DNA from 3 places in the Paenibacillus sp. FSL W7-1088 genome. Region 3 is predicted to be linked to each of the others. Evidence: predicted binding sites of a transcription regulator. Region 3 holds the regulator's gene; each other region holds the start of a gene.

Region 1 (6,147 bases), 2.7 Mb from region 3:
GCAACTCCCGGCCTTGATACACACCGAGTACGATGTTGCTGTTGCCCACGTCTACCACAAGAATCAAAGAGGTTCACCCCTCTTTCTTTTCGTTTAAATCCAGGCTGATATCCAGGCTCTCAAAAGAGTAGGTTAACCTGCCAACTGAAATTACATCCACTCCGCTCTCTGCAATACCACGAATGGTATTTAGCGAGACGTTGCCCGATGCCTCAACTTTCACATGCGGAGCCTGCTCACGAATAAGAGCGACGGCCTCACGCATCCGATCTGGGTGCATGTTATCCAGCATAATGATATCTGCCCCAGCCTGCAAGGCTTCTCTGACCTGTTCCAGGTTTTCGGTCTCGACTTCAATGGTCATTGTATGCGGAATGACGGCCCGGGCACGCTGTACCGCTTCAGTGATCCCGCCTGCGCCCTTGATGTGGTTATCCTTAATCATGACGGCATCATAGAGGCCGAACCGGTGATTTGCTCCGCCACCAACCCGCACTGCATATTTTTCAAGCAGGCGGTGTCCCGGTGTTGTTTTACGAGTATCGACCAGTCGTGTAGAAAGGCCTTCCAACGCATCAACATAGGTACGTGTGCGGGTAGCGATACCAGACATACGCTGAAGCAGGTTAAGAGCCAGACGCTCTCCTGTCAGCAAGCTATGTGTGCTCCCTTCTACCTCTGCAAGAATCGTACCACGGGTAACTGCGTCACCGTCTTTTACCATCGCTGTGAACACAAGGCCAGAATCCACTACCTGAAACACGAGTTCTGCTACCGTAATTCCTGCAATGATTCCATTGTCTTTGGCATGTATAACGGCCTTGGACTGATTGCCAGCGGGAATCGTCACACTTGTTGTGACATCCCCTGCACCGACATCCTCACGAAGCCAGTTTTTGATTGATTCGATGAGTCCTTCATTATATCCGTTCAGTATCATGACATCAATTCCTCCACAATCGCTTGTTCTCGCTGCTGCAGACTATGCTTCTGCCATACGGCATCGTCACGCTGCGGGAAATCCTCACGGTAGTGGGCTCCCCGACTTTCCTCGCGGTGTAATGCTCCAGTGGTAACCAACCAGGCACAGGTCAACAAGTTGGCATATTCCATCTCTTCTTTGTGAGTAAACTTCTGATCAAAAAATTGCAGTTCTTGTTGCAGCTTCTCTATTGCTGCTTGCAGGTTAACGCCATTCCGGCGCAACCCCACTTGACGTACCATCATTTTTTGCAGACGCAAGCGTTTTTCGGACACCGGCTTCTGTTCTTCCTTTATACTCCTGCGAATGCTTGTTGATGTGGGAACCCTTGACTGCAGTGGAGCAAGCGGAGGAAGGGATTGAATGCGATCCACAATTCTCCCGCCAAAGACGATGGCTTCAGACAGAGAGTTGCTTGCCAGGCGATTAGCACCATGTACTCCAGTAGAGGATACCTCACCGCAGGCAAATAACCGGCCAATGCTGCTCTCCCCGCTAAGATCGGTCTTCACTCCACCCATCATGTAATGTGCAGCAGGAGCGACAGGAATCCAGTCTGTGGTCATATCCAGTCCGTATCGCATACAGGTCTCATAGATAGTAGGAAACCGATGCTTAATCATCTCCGCCGATTCATGAGTGATATCCAAATATACAAACGTACTGTTTGTCGATTCCATCTCACTGACAATGGCCCGGGCGACGATATCCCGTGGTGCCAGTTCAAGCTGTACATGATAGCGCTCCATGAAGCGCTCGCCTTTCACATTTCGCAAATAGGCTCCTTCGCCACGAACAGCCTCGGACACCAGGAAACGTGGGGCTCCCGGATAACAAAGGGAGGTCGGGTGGAACTGGATAAACTCCATGTCCCGGACAACCGCTCCGGCACGATAGGCCATCGCCACACCATCTGCTGTAGCCACTTCCGGGTTAGTGGTATATCGGTACAACTGTCCAGCCCCACCAGAGCATAATACGGTTGCCTCCGCCTTCACAAATACTTGCGAACCGTCAGCCTTCTGAACCAACGCACCTACACATTCTCCCTGCTCTGTAATCAGGTCAATGACAAAATGCTCATCCCACACTTCAATCCCGGGATGTTCATTCGCCTGCGCAGCCAATGCACGCACAATCTCATATCCCGTTGCATCTCCATTGGCATGCAAAATACGGCGGTGGCTGTGCGCACCTTCCTGCGTCAACGCCAACTCGCCGTTCTCCAGATCAAACAAAGTACCCAGTCGAATCAGTTCTTTCACGCCGTCCGGGCCCTCGTTCACCAATGCTTCGACTGCTTCGGAGCGGCATAATCCCGCTCCGGCAACAAGTGTATCCTGCAAATGATAGGCAGGTGAATCATCCTCAGCAATAACCGCAGCAATGCCACCCTGCGCATACCGGGTGTTACTTTCCAGTAACGACTTCTTCGTGATCATCAACACACTGCGTTGTTCACTCGCCTTGATCGCAGTAAACAAACCAGCAATGCCTGAACCAATAACCAGCACATCCGTCTCCACCATCGGCAGCGCGGACAGATCAAAATCCACTAAATATTGCGGTATCATGTTATTTCACCTGTCTTGGAGCAAGAGTAGCGCATGCTACTTCACCAGTAACATGCGCTCTAGTGATTCTCTGGCTTTGTCAGCAACAGCCGGTGGCACGTAAATCTGCGGCTTCATCGTTTCGAGACATTTAACCAGCTTTTTCAAGTTGTTGACCTTCATATTCGGACATACAAGGAACTTGGTAGCAAAGTGGAATTGTTTGTCCGGGCTATCGAGACGCAGTTGGTATCCTGTACCATCCTCAGTGCCTACGATAAATTCCTTAGCGGATGAATTTTTACAATATTCCAGAATGGCGGTTGTGCTACCTACGAAATCACCCATCTCTACAACCTCAGGACGACATTCTGGGTGAACAACAAACTCGGCATTTGGATGCTTCGCTCTCATTTCAACCACGTCTTTGACCGTCAGCATATCATGGGTATTGCAGTAACCTTCCCAGATAATCATTTTCTTGTCTGTATGTTGTTGCACATAATGTCCCAGATTTTTATCCGGTACCCAGATGATTTCATCGGAATCAACAGATTGAATGACTCTGACAGCATTGGCCGATGTACAACAGATGTCGGTCTCTGCCTTGATCTCAGCTGAAGAATTGATGTACGTTACAACTTTGGCATTCGGGTGCTGTGCTTTCAATTTACGTAAGCCTTCAACGTTCACCATGTCTGCCATTGGGCAGCCTGCACGCTCGTCGGGAATAATAACCGTTTTGTTAGGAGCAAGAATTTTAGCGCTTTCACCCATAAAATGAACCCCGCAAAAAACGATAACATCCGCATCGGTCTGCGCTGCCTTCTGAGCAAGCAGAAACGAATCTCCTCGGAAATCAGCGACCTCCTGTACCTCGTCACGTTGATAATAATGGGCAAGAATAATGGCATTCCGTTCCTTCTTCAACTCCATCAGCCGCTCACGCAGCTCCCGGTTCATCTCAGCCTTGCGCTCTAAAGCCAGAGCTTCCACCTGTGATCCTCTCCTTATCGGAACAGCCTCTACGCTGTTTTATATGGCAAATCCAAGTCGTTATTTTCGCTTGAGAAACGAATCACAAGCGGTTTAACACCTAATGTACACAACGTTCACGACTCTGTCAATAAATGAAAACGCCCCAGAACAAGGACATAACCGCCCATTTCCTACGTGGTTCGCCCTAAAGCTCCCGGTTATCATTATCTATACAATTTGAAGGAATACATAAAAAAAGAGAGCCCGAAGGCTCTCTTTAGTCATCTGCCACGATAGGCAGATGGTGTTATAAATTAAGACGTTGGCTTCGTTCCACCATCATCTGGGTCATTACTGTTTCCTTTATCCAGGTTCGGAGCTTCGTTAGGAATATCTCCGGCTGGTGGCTCAGGCGTTTCATCTTTGCCTTGGATACGGACACGTACATCACCGATGTTGTCGATGATCGCTTCTCCGCCTTCGCTAGGCGTACCTTCGCCATCGTTGCTGTTTTCATCTTTTGGAGTCAGGGAACCGGTCTCGATCAATTGTTTGATCTGATCCATTTCCAATGTTTCCACTTCCAGCAACGTTTGAGCGATCAGATGCACTTCTTTGGAATGTTTAACGAGCAAGTCTTTACACTTCTCATAACATTCGTTAATAAAGCGTTGCATTTCCTGATCGATCTCGTAAGCGATGGAATCTGAGTAATTCTGTTCGTGACCGATATCACGACCCAGGAATACCTGTCCCTGCGAACTACCGAACTGCATAGGTCCCAGCTTCTCACTCATACCATACTCCATAACCATGCTACGGACAATACCCGTAGCTTGTTGGAAGTCACTGTATGCACCGGTACCGATTTCCCCGATAAAGAGTTCTTCGGAAACACGGCCGCCAAGGAGTCCAGTAATTTTGTCCAGCAATTCTTGCTTAGTTACAAGCATACGATCTTCTTTTGGCAACATGATTACATATCCACCCGCACGTCCGCGCGGAATAATGGTAACTTTATGTACCATATCGGCATGTTCCAGGAAGTAACCTACAATGGTATGACCTGCTTCGTGATAAGCAACAATACGTTTTTCACGGTCACTGATAACACGGCTTTTCTTCTCCGTACCCACAATGACACGGTCAATCGCTTCGTCTACCTCACGCATGGAAATATCTCTACGATTACGACGTGCCGCAAGCAATGCCGCTTCATTCAAGAGATTTTCCAAATCTGCACCGGAGAATCCGGTAGTACGCTTCGCAATAATGTCCAGCTTCACATCTTTGGTGAGTGGTTTGTTGCGTGAGTGTACTTTCAGAACCGCTTCACGACCTCTCACGTCAGGGCGATCAACCGTGATTTGACGGTCAAAACGTCCTGGACGCAGCAAGGCAGGGTCCAGAATATCAGCACGGTTCGTTGCAGCAACGATGATAATACCTTCATTGGCTCCGAATCCGTCCATTTCAACGAGCAACTGGTTGAGTGTTTGTTCACGTTCGTCGTGACCACCACCAAGACCAGCACCACGCTGACGTCCTACAGCATCAATCTCATCGATAAAGATAATACATGGGGCGTTTTTCTTCGCATTTTCAAACAAGTCACGTACACGAGATGCACCGACACCGACGAACATTTCAACGAAGTCAGAACCGGAAATGCTGAAGAATGGTACACCCGCTTCACCGGCAACAGCACGAGCGAGCAAGGTTTTACCTGTACCCGGAGGACCCACAAGCAATACGCCTTTAGGAATCCGTGCACCTACTGCTGCGAATTTACGAGGGTCCTTGAGGAAGTCCACGACTTCAACAAGCTCCTGCTTCTCTTCGTCAGCACCCGCAACATCTTCAAATGTAACCCGTTTCTTCTCTTCGTTATAGAGACGAGCACGGCTTTTACCAAAGTTCATTACTTTACCGCCGCCGCCTTGAGCCTGATTAAACAGGAAGAAGAACAGCAGGAACATAATGATCAAAGGAATAAAGGAAGTCAGCAACGTCAACCAGATGCTGTCACCTTTCATAGGTTCCTGATGATATTGGAATTTGTTCGTTTCGCTTGCAGTTACAAGCTCACTAATTGCCTCATCCGTAGGAGGAATATACGTTGAGAAATTTTCTGATTTGGCTCCGTCAGGCGTCTCCCTGTATTGACCGGTCACGAGGTACGTCTGACCGTTGAATTGAACCGTCAATTCAGAGACGTTATTGGCCTTGATCGCCGCGCGCAACTGATCATATCTAGGATTATCGGTGGCTTCGCCGCCATTGCTGACGAACTGGACTATCCCCACCACAACTAAAAAAAGAATCAAATAAAAAGCAGAATTCCGGATGAACCGATTCATCCCCTACCTCCTCTCGAGACACTTTAATTATTTTAACATAGCCCAACATGGCTTCTCAACAGAAGCCACCAACAGATATGGGCTTGGAACTAGCTTAAGCATTAGTTGCTGTAAACTTCCGGTTTCAGAATCCCGATGTAAGGGAGGTTCCGGTACTTCTCCGCATAATCCAGGCCATAGCCAACGATGAATGCGTCCGGAATGTCAAAGCCGGTGTAATGGGCTTCAAGTTCGACTTTGCGACCTGAAGGCTTGTCAAATAGCGTAACCACGC
Region 2 (6,147 bases), 2.2 Mb from region 3:
AACCCGCTAAACAGCGTGGCATACCAGTGCGGGAAGGCTGCAAACATTGCACCCCCTGCCGTAATCAGCCATACTTCATTGCCATCCCAGAACGGACCGATCGAGTTGATCAGGGTACGACGTTCACGATCCGTTTTGCCAATCATTGCAGTAGACATGCCCACACCAAAATCAAAACCTTCCAGAAAGAAAAAACCAACAAACAAGACGGCAATCAGCAAAAACCACAACTCACTTAGTGACAACAGAATAACCCCCATCCACGCCGAACGGATCGGCCGACTCATCATGCTCCTCCGGCTTTTCGACTGCATATGGCCCTGCCTTGATTTCACGAACGAACAGGTAGACCATCACAATGCCGAGAACCGTATACGCTGCGGTAAAAGCAATGGTGGAGAACAAAATCTGGCCTGCGCTTACGTTCGGGGATACCCCGGCTGCGGTTGTCATATAACCAAATACCGTCCACGGCTGCCTTCCCACCTCAGTCATAATCCAGCCCGACGTATTGGCGATAAACGGGAGGGAAATGGCAAACACCATCAGACGCATAAACCACTTGCCTGCTCCCTCCAACTTACGGCGCATCGCCAGGAATGTACCGTATATCGCTAGCAAAATCATCAATCCGCCCGCAGCAATCATGATGCGGAAGCTCCAGAACGTCGTCCGTACCGGTGGAATATAGTCCCCTGGTCCATACGTTTGCTCATACTCCGCTTGCAGCTCCTTCATGCCTTTGACACTGCCGGAAAATTTGCTATAGGACAGATAACTGAGCAATCCAGGGATTTTGATCTCGCCGGAATTCTCCTGTTTGTTCGGGTCAATAAAGGCTACCACGGTCCATGGTGCGGGGTCTTCCGTCGTCGTCCATGTTCCTTCACTGGCTGCCATTTTCATTGGCTGCGTCTCCACCAGATATTGCGCCTGGAAGTGACCTGAGAAGGCAACCCCCAGCGAGGAAACCAGGCCAATAATGATGGCAATGTTGAACGATTTGCGGAAAATCTCCACATCCTGCTTCTTCATCAACTTGTATGCACTAATTCCCGTTACCACAAATGCACCTGTCATCAGGGCACCAAAGATCGTGTGCGGGAACTCTACCAGCAGTTGACCATTCGTAATCAGTGCAAAGAAATCATTCATCTCGGCGCGGCCATTATTAATCTCGAAGCCAACCGGATGCTGCATGAATGAATTGGCTGCCAGAATCCAGAGCGCAGACAGGAATGTGCCGACAAATACCAGCCAGATACAAGCTAGGTGCACTTTTTTGGACAAACGATCCCATCCGAAAATCCAGAGTCCAATAAAGGTAGACTCCATAAAAAACGCCAATAAGGCTTCTACAGCCAGTGGCGCACCAAATACATCCCCGACAAAACGGGAGTACTCCGACCAGTTCATGCCGAACTGGAATTCTTGCAGAATGCCTGTGACTACACCAACGGCGAAGTTAATCAGGAACAGTTTGCCCCAGAATTTGGCCATCGTTTTGTAAACTTCCTTACCCTTCACTACGTACAACGTCTCCATAATCGCTACCAGCAGCACAAGACCGATGGACAGCGGCACAAAAAAGAAATGGAAAATCGTTGTGAGCGCATATTGGATACGCGATAACATAATCGGATCCATACCGTTACCCCTTCTTTCTGTTCATATCGCAGTTTTCGTATTTGGCATTGAAGCCCCTTCTTCCGTTTCTGTCAGCCAAACACGTATTGATGAACGTATTGTGCCAGATAGACTATTTTATACATGTGACAATTATCACAAACCCTGCCATGACAGCAAAAAAAAGTGACGATGGTCACACAATAGAAAAAATTAAACCTAATCTTTGGGCTTGCCAGCTTCGTCTATTCACGGAAGATGCTCATGTTTGGGACGGAACGCCCATATGTTAGTGTCAGGCATAAAATACGCTGGGCAAAATGGGCATTACATATTGAATCAATCGATTCATTGATATCATTCAAAGCAGCGCCAATCCGATATTCATCAGATAGTGCTGCTTCAATCCATGAACGGACAAAAATGCAAATCAAGTGAGGTGATTCATCGATGGAAGAGCTGTCTCCGATCCCGGACCCGGAGCCTCATCAAGGGGTAGATGCAGAACAGCCAAGTACGGACCTGCCTGCCTTTCGTTATATTCTTTTTCCCCGGAAGGGAGGATGGTCTGCTTTTCCTTATCCAGACATCGCTGCTCTGATGGTTGCGGAAGGGCCTGTCTACTATGTCAGCAGTCTGGAGCGCTCCGAGGAAATGCCTGCGAATATCACCGTCATCACGCTTCCCGAAGCAGAACAATTGCTGCAGGAGCCCCATACGGTTGCTGTGGTTGCTCATCCCTACTGGCTTACCGCCACAGCCTCGCTCCATCCGGAGCTCTGTATTGTACTTCTTCCCGAGCCGGTTGGTGAAGAAGCCGAGTCCCCCTTATGGGAGAGCTGTATTTCAAGACTGGTCGGTATCGCCGATCTGGTGGGCACTACTTCAGAAACACGCTACATGAAGCTGGTATTCCAGGGTGTACGTGTCATCTGGCTGAATGGAGAGGATTCCTCCCCTGCTGGCGTCATGCAAAAGGATAACCTCGAAGTCCCTCTCCGGGACTATGAACTGCTATTCCTGCATGCGCTGCGACAGACCCTCTCGGGTGTTCAGGATACGGTCACCCAGCTGCAATGCAGTGTGCGGGCCGACTTCTATCGTCAGCTTCGGTCCAAAGCTGGAGCGCATGAGACGATTTCCTTTTTGCTGGCAGCCTATGAATATGTGCTAGAGGATTCCAGAGCGGCCGCTTCACTCAAGGAGGCCTTCTCTCACGCCGTATTAAACGGGCGCAATGATTGCGTAAGCTCCCACTATCGATTCCTCTCCGCGATTCATGCAAGGGCCGGGGAAATCGAGAACGCGCTGCAGGTGTATGGAATCAGCGCAGGTAACGAGCAGGAACGGCACCATTATGAACAACTCTGTCGCTGGCTGGAGGCCGGGGAGGAACAGCTTGTCCGGGCAGAACTGCTGCGTCTGAATGATGATTATGGAAACGCATTGCACATTCTGGATGAACTCGGAGGCGAAACGGCACGGCATTGGAAATTTCGTATCTATCAGGAGACTGGACGTGTGGAAGATGCATTAGATTTGGTGCATGCAGTGGATATTCAGGATAGCCCCAGCCGACAGGATTATCGGCAATTATCAGGTCTGGCTCTGGCTCTGCGCGGAGAACGTCACGGGGCGGTGAGACAATTTCTGGAGACGGCACTGGAGGATGAAGATGTTCTTGCGCGAATCGTCGAGATGGAGCTGTTGGATCAAGCCGTCCAGCAATTGCTGGGGGAGGTGCCATGATGCTGGACCCGAAGAAGCGCAGACAACATGTGAATGGACCGATGGTGCATAAGGATATACGATCCGAAACAACTCATACTCTAACGGAAGCGCCGGAATCACCACACGCTGAGCCACTGGAAACTGGCGATAAGCATCTGGAAAATGCGCTGAGTCCGTTGGATATCCGAAGTGAAACCCATCAAAGATATAGCACAGAGCACCCAGGGGACCAGGATGCTGTAAAGCACAGAGATATAGGCCAATTCAGAGAGCCGTTTTCCGTTCGTCGCGTTCGTAAAAGTCAGGGCAATAAACTGACCGCCATGCTTCAGGTACGCAACGAGCGCGGGCGATATCTGGAGGAGGTGCTGGACGATTTAAGTGAATTTGTGGATGAGATCGTCATTGTGGACGATGCCAGCACAGATGGAACACCTGATATATGCAGAGCCTATCCAAGGGTTGTTCGTCTGGAAGTGCTGGAGAAGCCGTTATTTGCGGAGGAATGGCGATTACGTAACGCTCTATGGCAAGCAGCAGCAGGTACCTCGCCGGATTGGCTGCTATCGGTTGATGCTGATGAGCTATACAGCACAGATGCGAAGAAAGCGATACGCGCTCTGATTAACCAGGACCATGCGGACTGGATCGCTTTCCGTTTCTACGATATGTGGGGCGGACGAACCCACTATCGGGAGGATGACCTTTGGGGGCTTCACCGACGTCATACCGCTTCCCTGGTCCGATATATGCCGGGTTACCCTTACTTTTACCCGCAGCAAAATCATCATGTGCCTCGCCTTCCCTTGCCCTGCACTGTATTGCCCGGAATCAGCACGGAATTGAAAGTCCAGCATCTTGGCTGGGCAGGAAGTCTGGAGGATCGGGTTCGGAAATATTTGCGTTATAAACGAATTGATCCACACGGCGAGTGGGGCAGCCTGGAACACTATGAATCGATTCTTGATCCGGAGCCAAGGCTGATTCCGTGGAAGGAGGAGCAGTGAGATGGGCGTGGTCAGCATATTGACACACAGCTTCACCGACGGATATAACCGGGAATTCAGCCGGGTGTTCGGGGGCGGTCTGGAGCGTTACGTCCTGGATTTGTGCAGTGTAATCCGCGGATTGGGACACATCCCCGAGGTCCATCAGTTGTCCTATTTTGAAGCTTTTCAGACTCGTACGGAACAGATCGATGTATACGGGTATGCCTACGATATGAATGATGTGCCCGAAGCTTTTGCCCGAATGGCTGCCGCAGCGCGAGGGCCTGTGATCTATGCAAGCTGCCTGTGGCAGCCCATTGCCTACAAGCCGGGCAGCCTCGGCATCTGCCACGGGATTAACTGGGATCGTCCCGCGCTGCCGCTGGGGACCAAGCAGCAAGTCGCGGAGCATATTCAACTGGCACTGGATGGACTTGTACGCATCGTGTCGGTGGATTCACATTTTCAGACCTTTTGCCGTGCTGCTTGTACGTTTGCCGATCCAGGTCAGGTCGTGCTCATTCCCAATGCAGTGGATACCTCCTACTTCACACCTGCTCCGCCAAGGCGTACGTTCGAGCATGAACAGGAAGAAGAATGGCTGGCAGCATGGAAGAAAGATCTTGCAGGCCATGAAGAGCATGCTGAAGCTGCCATCTCGGGGTTGAATGCTGCGTCATCCGTGGGGGAAAGAAACGTTGGAAACGGCATGGTGCGGGCGGACAGATCCGAGGTGACAGTAATCGCTGAAGAACTGGACTCAGCAAATATTAGACAGGGGCTAGCTGGTCGGCAGCCAAATGATCTATCGGATGATTATTTGAAGGAGCAGGATGAAGATGTAACAACTGCGATTCAAGTGAGCCCTTCGCGTCCACTGCGTATTTTATATCCGCGTCGGATCAGCATGGAACGGGGCATTATTCCGATGATGCTGGCAGCTGACCGACTGCTTGGTGCCTTTCCCGATCTGGAGGTCGAATTTGCTGGAGAGCTGGTTGAAGGCAGCACGGTGGGCCGCTCCTTCCGGTATTGGCATCGCACGCACCCCCATGCAGATCGAATCAAACATCGCACGTATGATTTTCGGGATATCCGCGAGGCCTACCATCAGGCAGATATCGCCGTGATCCCGACCGTCTTCTCGGAAGGAACGTCCTACGCTTGTCTGGAGGCGATGAGCTGTGGGCTTCCGGTTGTTGCTTCCAATGTTGGCGGACTGAATGATTTGATTCAGGATGGCTTCAACGGACTGCTGGTGCCTCCAGGGGAAGAAGCGCTGACCGCCGCGCTGGTGCGTCTCGTTCAAGATAGGGCCGAACGGGAGCGGCTGGGTATCTATGCCCGCGAGACAGCGCTGTCCTACGACATATCCCACTGGCGGCGCAGGTGGAGTTCGGTATTGGAATCTTTTTTGGCAGAAGCAGGATTAAAGGAGGGAATTCGGGGATGAGGGATACGCCAAATGCAACGGATTTCATGGAATCAAGATACATTCGGGAGGGTGATCCCAAAACGGATACATTGGTTTTTCCACTGCATCCTGCGTGGTGGAGCCGTCCGTACGAGTACGAATGGGCACGCCAGTTTGCGCAGCAGGAGGACGTCGTACTCGACGCTGCCTGTGGTATATCCCATCCATTCAAATTTTGGCTGGCAGAGCACTGCCGGGAAGTTTATGCCTGTGATTGGGATGAGCGTATTTTGTCCAGAGAAGCGATCAGGCTGGATATCGCTTCTGATTTTGGCGAGCAGGCCGCACGCGACCTGCCGGAATCGAGCCTGGACCGACTGCATCTTG
Region 3 (6,147 bases):
GCACAGGAAGCTGTAGATGCGGGGACGGCGTTGACGGCAGCGGATATCCGCGGCATATTGCGTCAGAACATTGAACGTTCACCAATGGCTGTGATTGATTATGCTGAAATTCAGGCTTTTCCAAGTCTGGAGCCACTTGCGGATCAGGAAAAAGTTCATGGTCGTGACGATTTGTTGATCGCACTTGCAGTAAAATTCGGCAAAACAAGATTGATTGACAATATAAGGCTGCAAAAATCGGAGGTACTGTCCCATGTTTAGAACACTAATGAAATCCAAAATTCACCGGGCAACCGTTACGGAAGCAAACCTCAACTATGTGGGTAGCATTACCATTGATGAAGATCTAATGGAAACTTCCGATCTGATGGAAAATGAGAAAGTGCAAATTGTGAATAACAACAATGGCGCACGTTTGGAAACCTATGTCATTCCAGGTCCACGGGGAAGTGGAGTAATCTGCTTGAATGGAGCAGCGGCCCGTCTGGTACAGCCTGGGGATACCGTCATTATCATTTCCTATGCGATGATGTCTCAAGAAGAGGCAAATAATCACAAGCCTACCGTTGTATTTGTGGATGGACAGAATAAACCTGTGCAAACGATGAAGCAAGAAGTTCATGCGACGATTATGTAATCGACTGGTAAGGGGAATGAAATCGCCCCATTCTACAAAAAATGAGTACAGGTCACTGCACTAATCCATTTTTTCAAGGGTGGGGATGCATCGATGTTCCAGCATGTTTTCGCAGAAATGAACGACATGTTAGATGAAATTATCAAGCGCTACCCTTCTGCTGAAGGCCTAAACAAACAGGAATTGCTGCAAAAGTGGAATTTTCTGAAGCGGATGAGTGACGGGATGATTGATGAGTGGCTGATGTTTGAAGAAAAAATGAGCCAGGTAAGGGAAAGGGAGCTGGATAAGCCCGCTACCCTCGAACCTGAACAGGAAGCTGTTACCGCTCTGCCGGAACTGCATCTGGAGTGTTTCAGTCGCGGTCAGGGATATTTCAAACTGCAAATGTACCCGCAGGCGATTATGCAATTTTCCAGGGTTGTGACCGACTATCCAGAAAGTGCATTAACTCGTTTTTACCTGGCTCTTGCTCATCTTAACCTGGAACAAACCGAGGAAGCAGGAATACACTTGCAGCGGATCATGCATCTGAATGGTTCGCCGAGATTGAAGGGGCTGGTGTGTAACGTCCTGGGCTGTATCGAGGCCAAGCTTGCGAACCCTGAAGGTGCATGTTCACTATTTGCTCAGGCGCTTCAGTATGACCCCACGTTGACCGAACCGCTGTATAACATGGAAGCCTGTCGTTTAAACAGCGGAAAATTGCAATATGCAAATCAGCTGACTGCCTTAAATTAAAGGCTATTCGGCGGCAAAAAGACGGTGTTCCCTCCTCTGGCATAGCGGCGGGGACACCGCCTTTTTTGTCAGTTAATTTTCAAATGCCCTTTTTTTTGCTATGCTGTAACATAGACTGGAATGGAAGGGACCGTACATTGCAATGAAATTTGCCGTATTGGATTTCGAAACAACCGGCACGCAGTCCGACGGTGAGATAATACAGGCCGGACTTGCCATCATAGATCATGACTACAGCATAACTCAAATATATAGTTCTTATGTGAACCCAGGTGTACCGATTCCCCCGTTTATTACGGGGTTAACCGGTATTACCGATGAAGATGTGGCGGATGCTCCCTCATTGGAAGAGATGATGATGGAGATGGTTCCGCTGCTTGACGATGTGGTTCTTGTTGGACACAATGTTGCTTTTGATTTTCATTTTCTTCAAAATGCACTTGATCGATGCGGTTATTTGCCATTTACCGGACGGATTCTGGATACGATTGATTTCCTGAAGATTTCGTTCCCGTCACTGGGCTCTTACCAACTCGGTTATGTGTCTTCAGAATTCGGATTTCAGCATGACCGCCCTCATCAGGCAGACAGTGATGCACTTGCCACAGCTTTTGTACTACTGAAGTGTCTCGATGAGCTGCGTGCATTGCCTCTGATCACGATTCAGCGCCTCAGTGACCTGTTTGCACCGGAAGACAGTGACTTGGGCTGGTTCTTCGACGGAATGCGTACTGAGAAGGAAGCAGAGCCGATTCAGGATCTGGATGGTCATACGTATTACCGCCAGCTTGCCTTGAACGTGAGTGACTGGACCGATATAGGCTCACCACGCGATGAGCGAGAAGGTAATCCGCTGGAAGGCGTAAGTTTTGAGCAGTTTATGGATCAGGTTAGAGATAACCTGAAGGAGACGCTGGACCATTATGAGGAGCGTGAGGCGCAAACTCAGATGTTCAGCAGTGTACGACAAGCTTTGGATGAAGAGAAACATCTCTTGATCGAAGCTGGGACAGGTACGGGCAAATCACTTGGTTATTTGCTGCCTGCCATCTATGAAAGTGTGAAACAGGAACAGAAAGTCATGGTCAGCACACATACCATCAACCTGCAGGAGCAATTGAGAGAGCGGGATATTCCTATGCTGACCCAAGTGGTTCCGTTCCCGTTCAAGGCAGCAGTGTTCAAAGGACGTGGGCACTATCTGTGTCTGCGTAAGTTTGAGCATAAAATCAATAAACGTGAATTTGCTACACCGAAAGAGGATTATTTTACAGCGGCTCAGATGATTGTCTGGCTTACCCAGACGGAGACTGGAGATGACGAGGAACTGAATCTAAGCGGGCGCGGAGGAGACTTCTGGGAGACGGTACAGAGCGAGTCTGAATCCTGTCTTGGACGTTCCTGTCCTTGGTTCCGCAAATGTTTCTATCATCGTGCCAAACATGAAGCCGGGCTGTCCGATATCGTTATTACGAATCACTCGAAATTATTTACGGATGTCAAAGCAGCACATCAGCTGCTGCCGGCCTACGAAAGTCTCGTCATCGATGAAGCACATCATCTGGAGGACGTAGCAGGTAAACACCTTGGTCTTCATATGAAATACTTTACGTTGGTTCATACACTGACCCGACTGTTTAAAGATAGCCGTAATGGCCAACTGCCGATGCTTCGTTCTCAATTGTCGGGACATGAAAATTCGGTACAGTGGGGCTCCATGATTGATCAGATGTTCCCGCTTGCTGTAGAAGTCAAGGAGATGTGGGATCGACTAAGCGATACCTTGTTCGGCCTGCTGCCTGAACGCAGCGATGCCTCTCCAGGGGAGACAGGACAATTTTCTCTTAGACTGAAGCCTTCGCAAAAACCAGCCAAATGGCAGGAATTGCAGGATGCTGAAAACCAAATTTATGTCACTCTAGGCGATTTGATTCGTAAAGGCGACAAGCTGCTGCTTGAAGTGAAAGAAGATCAGGACGATTATCAGTCCGATAGTCTGATTACGGATATCTCAGGTCTGCTGAAGGATTTGGCAACGATCAAGGATAACCTGCGTTTCTTCATGCGGATGGATGATGCCAACACCGTGTACTGGATGGAGGCCAGCGGCCAGTTCCGCAGCAAATCACTGCAGCTCTATGCTGTTCCTGTCGATGTCAGTGCCCAATTGAAGGATATGTTCTTTGATAAAAAGAAAAGCGTTGTGCTTACATCGGCTACGCTCTCCGTTGACAAGTCATTTCAATTCATGATCGAACAGTTGGGCTTGCAGGAAGCTGCCGAAAATAACCGTCTGTTGACGTCCATGCTGCCGTCACCGTTCAATTATCGCGATCAGGCTCTGCTCGTCATTCCGCGTGATTTCCCAAGCGTGAAGGGCAGTGTAGGCGATGCCCACTTTGTGGATATGCTCGTACACTCGCTCGCGGAAACGGCTATTGCGACTCGTGGACGCATGATGGTGTTGTTCACCTCCTACCGCATGCTGCGCCAGGTCTATGACCCGCTCAAAGAGGCTTTGTCAGGCAATGAAATATCTTTGCTGGGGCAAGGGGTGGACAGCGGCAGCCGTTCCAAGCTTACACGCCGCTTCCAAGATGCGAAAGCAACGGTGCTTCTTGGCACAAGCAGCTTCTGGGAAGGGGTGGACATTCCAGGAGAGGCTCTGACCTGTCTTGCGATTGTCAGACTGCCATTCCAGCCACCGAATCATCCATTGGTCGAAGCGAAGAGCGAGCTTTTGCAGCAGCAGAAGAAAAACCCGTTTATGAAGCTGTCCGTACCACAAGCTGTCATCCGCTTCAAACAGGGATTTGGCAGACTGGTTCGTACAGGCAAAGACAGAGGCATTGTAATTGTATACGATACACGCGTTATTGAAGCGTATTATGGCAAGTACTTTTTATACTCATTACCTGGTCCCAAAATGGAGCACATGCTCACTGAGCAGATGGTTCCACGCATTTCGGAATGGCTCGAGAGACCCACTGAAGAGCAACAATAACAGATACGCTTTGTAGCTTCCATTATTGCATGACGCCACTGATTGGCTGTAAAATTGAGTAATATCATGTATTCGTTTCATGGATATGCGAGTAAGGCGAATAAAGCAATTATCCATTATATAACAAGGAGCATCCTGTTTAATTCAGAAATCATGTTGCATCGTTTTAGACAGGGTGCTCATCTTTTCATCTATCTATCGTGGCTTTGGTAAGGGGGAGCAATTGAATGAAATCAGATAAAATTTCGGAAGCCGTGGTGCGCAGATTGCCTGTTTACTTGCGTTATTTGAATGAACTGCATCAGCGCGAAGTCAATACGGTTTCTTCACAAGAACTTGGACTGAGGTTGGATTTGAATCCGGCCCAGATTCGTAAAGACTTGGCTTACTTCGGTGACTTTGGTCGTAAAGGAATCGGGTATGACGTTTCATATCTCATCGAGAAAATTCGCCATATTTTAAAAATAGACCAGCAGATCAATGTGGCTCTTGTCGGAGCTGGTAATTTGGGACATGCCTTGTCCAATTACAATGCTTACCTCAAAGACAACATGAAGATTGTCGCTGTATTTGATGCCTATGGTCCGAAGATTGGGAGTCAAATCAACAGTTTGACGGTGCAGCCGATGAATGAATTAACGGATTCGGTCAAAAAGGATAACATACGCATCGGTATCATCACGGTTCCGGATACGGAAGCCCAAAATGTTGCGGATCAGCTGATTGAGTCAGGAATTGAAGCAATTCTTAACTTTGCGCCAACCATCCTGAAGACCCCGCCGCATATTCGCATTCACCATGCCGATTTTACGACGGATTTGCTTAGTCTGGCTTATTACTTGGAGAATGGAAAGGACGACGAGGAAGATGACGACAAATAGATGGGTAATTCACAACGGCAAATTTGCCGTGAGTGAAGGCGCGAATTGGAACGTGGTTCAAGGCTTTATGGTTGTAGAGAATGACAAGATTGTGCATATTGGTGAGACATTGCCGGAAGGAGACGAAAGTCTGACAAAGGTGGACGGAAAAGGACTGTTCTTCTTGCCGGGTCTGATCAATACGCATGGTCATGCGGCCATGTCGCTTCTGAGAGGCCATGGAGACGATCTGGCGTTACAAGTATGGTTGCAGGAGAAAATGTGGCCGATGGAAGCCAAAATGACGTCTGAAGACGTTTATTGGGGTACATCCCTATCCGTGCTTGAAATGTTGAAAGGTGGAACAACAGCTTTCCTGGATATGTATGATCATATGGATCAGGTTGCGAAAGTGGTGGAACAATCCGGCGTTCGGGCTGCTCTGGCACGTGGGGTCATCGGACTTTGCTCAGAAGAAGAACAACTGCGCAAGCTGGAAGAGTCCGCCGCATTTGCTCGTCAATGGAATGGACAAGCAGACGGAAGAATTACAACCGTAATCTCTCCACACGCACCTTACACTTGCCCTCCGGATTACATAGAGAAGCTGGTACAGGTTGCTCATGACCTGAATCTGCCTTTGCATACGCATATGTCTGAAACGCTTCGCGAAGTGGAGCAGAACGTGGCTGATTACGGACTGCGTCCAGTCGCACATCTGGAGAAGCTAGGATTTTTCTCCCGTCCTTCTCTGGTTGCACACGCGGTACATCTGAATGATGAAGAGATCGAGATTCTCGCAAAGCATGATGTAGCAGTGTCCCACAATCCAGGCAGTAACCTGAAATTGGCTTCGGGTGTTGCACGTGTGCCTGATCTGTTGAAAGCTGGCGTAACCGTGTCCC

Evidence for each region. The regulator Rex, encoded in region 3, represses fermentation and respiration genes when NADH is low (regulators of the CRP and FNR family bind a similar motif). The targets are predictions, from matches to a motif close to TTGTGAAATATTTCACAA.
Region 1: the regulator Rex is predicted to act here: its motif matches at 3,602-3,619, upstream of nadA (quinolinate synthase NadA).
Region 2: the regulator Rex is predicted to act here: its motif matches at 1,771-1,788, upstream of MKY42_RS30835 (cytochrome ubiquinol oxidase subunit I).

Annotation. Positions count from the first base shown of each region.
Region 1 is NZ_CP150216.1:64,131-70,277, reverse strand. Features, by position in the region: gene MKY42_RS00325 (type III pantothenate kinase) at 1-67, opposite strand, end outside; gene nadC (carboxylating nicotinate-nucleotide diphosphorylase) at 74-940, opposite strand; gene nadB (L-aspartate oxidase) at 937-2,556, opposite strand; gene nadA (quinolinate synthase NadA) at 2,593-3,531, opposite strand; gene ftsH (ATP-dependent zinc metalloprotease FtsH) at 3,828-5,873, opposite strand; gene hpt (hypoxanthine phosphoribosyltransferase) at 5,975-6,147, opposite strand, start outside.
Region 2 is NZ_CP150216.1:6,845,175-6,851,321, forward strand. Features, by position in the region: gene cydB (cytochrome d ubiquinol oxidase subunit II) at 1-248, opposite strand, end outside; gene MKY42_RS30835 (cytochrome ubiquinol oxidase subunit I) at 232-1,647, opposite strand; gene MKY42_RS30840 (hypothetical protein) at 2,077-3,375, shown strand; gene MKY42_RS30845 (glycosyltransferase) at 3,372-4,364, shown strand; gene MKY42_RS30850 (glycosyltransferase family 4 protein) at 4,366-5,799, shown strand; gene MKY42_RS30855 (class I SAM-dependent methyltransferase) at 5,796-6,147, shown strand, end outside.
Region 3 is NZ_CP150216.1:4,667,498-4,673,644, reverse strand. Features, by position in the region: gene panC (pantoate--beta-alanine ligase) at 1-261, shown strand, start outside; gene panD (aspartate 1-decarboxylase) at 254-637, shown strand; gene MKY42_RS20980 (tetratricopeptide repeat protein) at 755-1,378, shown strand; gene dinG (ATP-dependent DNA helicase DinG) at 1,521-4,382, shown strand; gene MKY42_RS20970 (redox-sensing transcriptional repressor Rex) at 4,610-5,263, shown strand; gene MKY42_RS20965 (amidohydrolase) at 5,250-6,147, shown strand, end outside.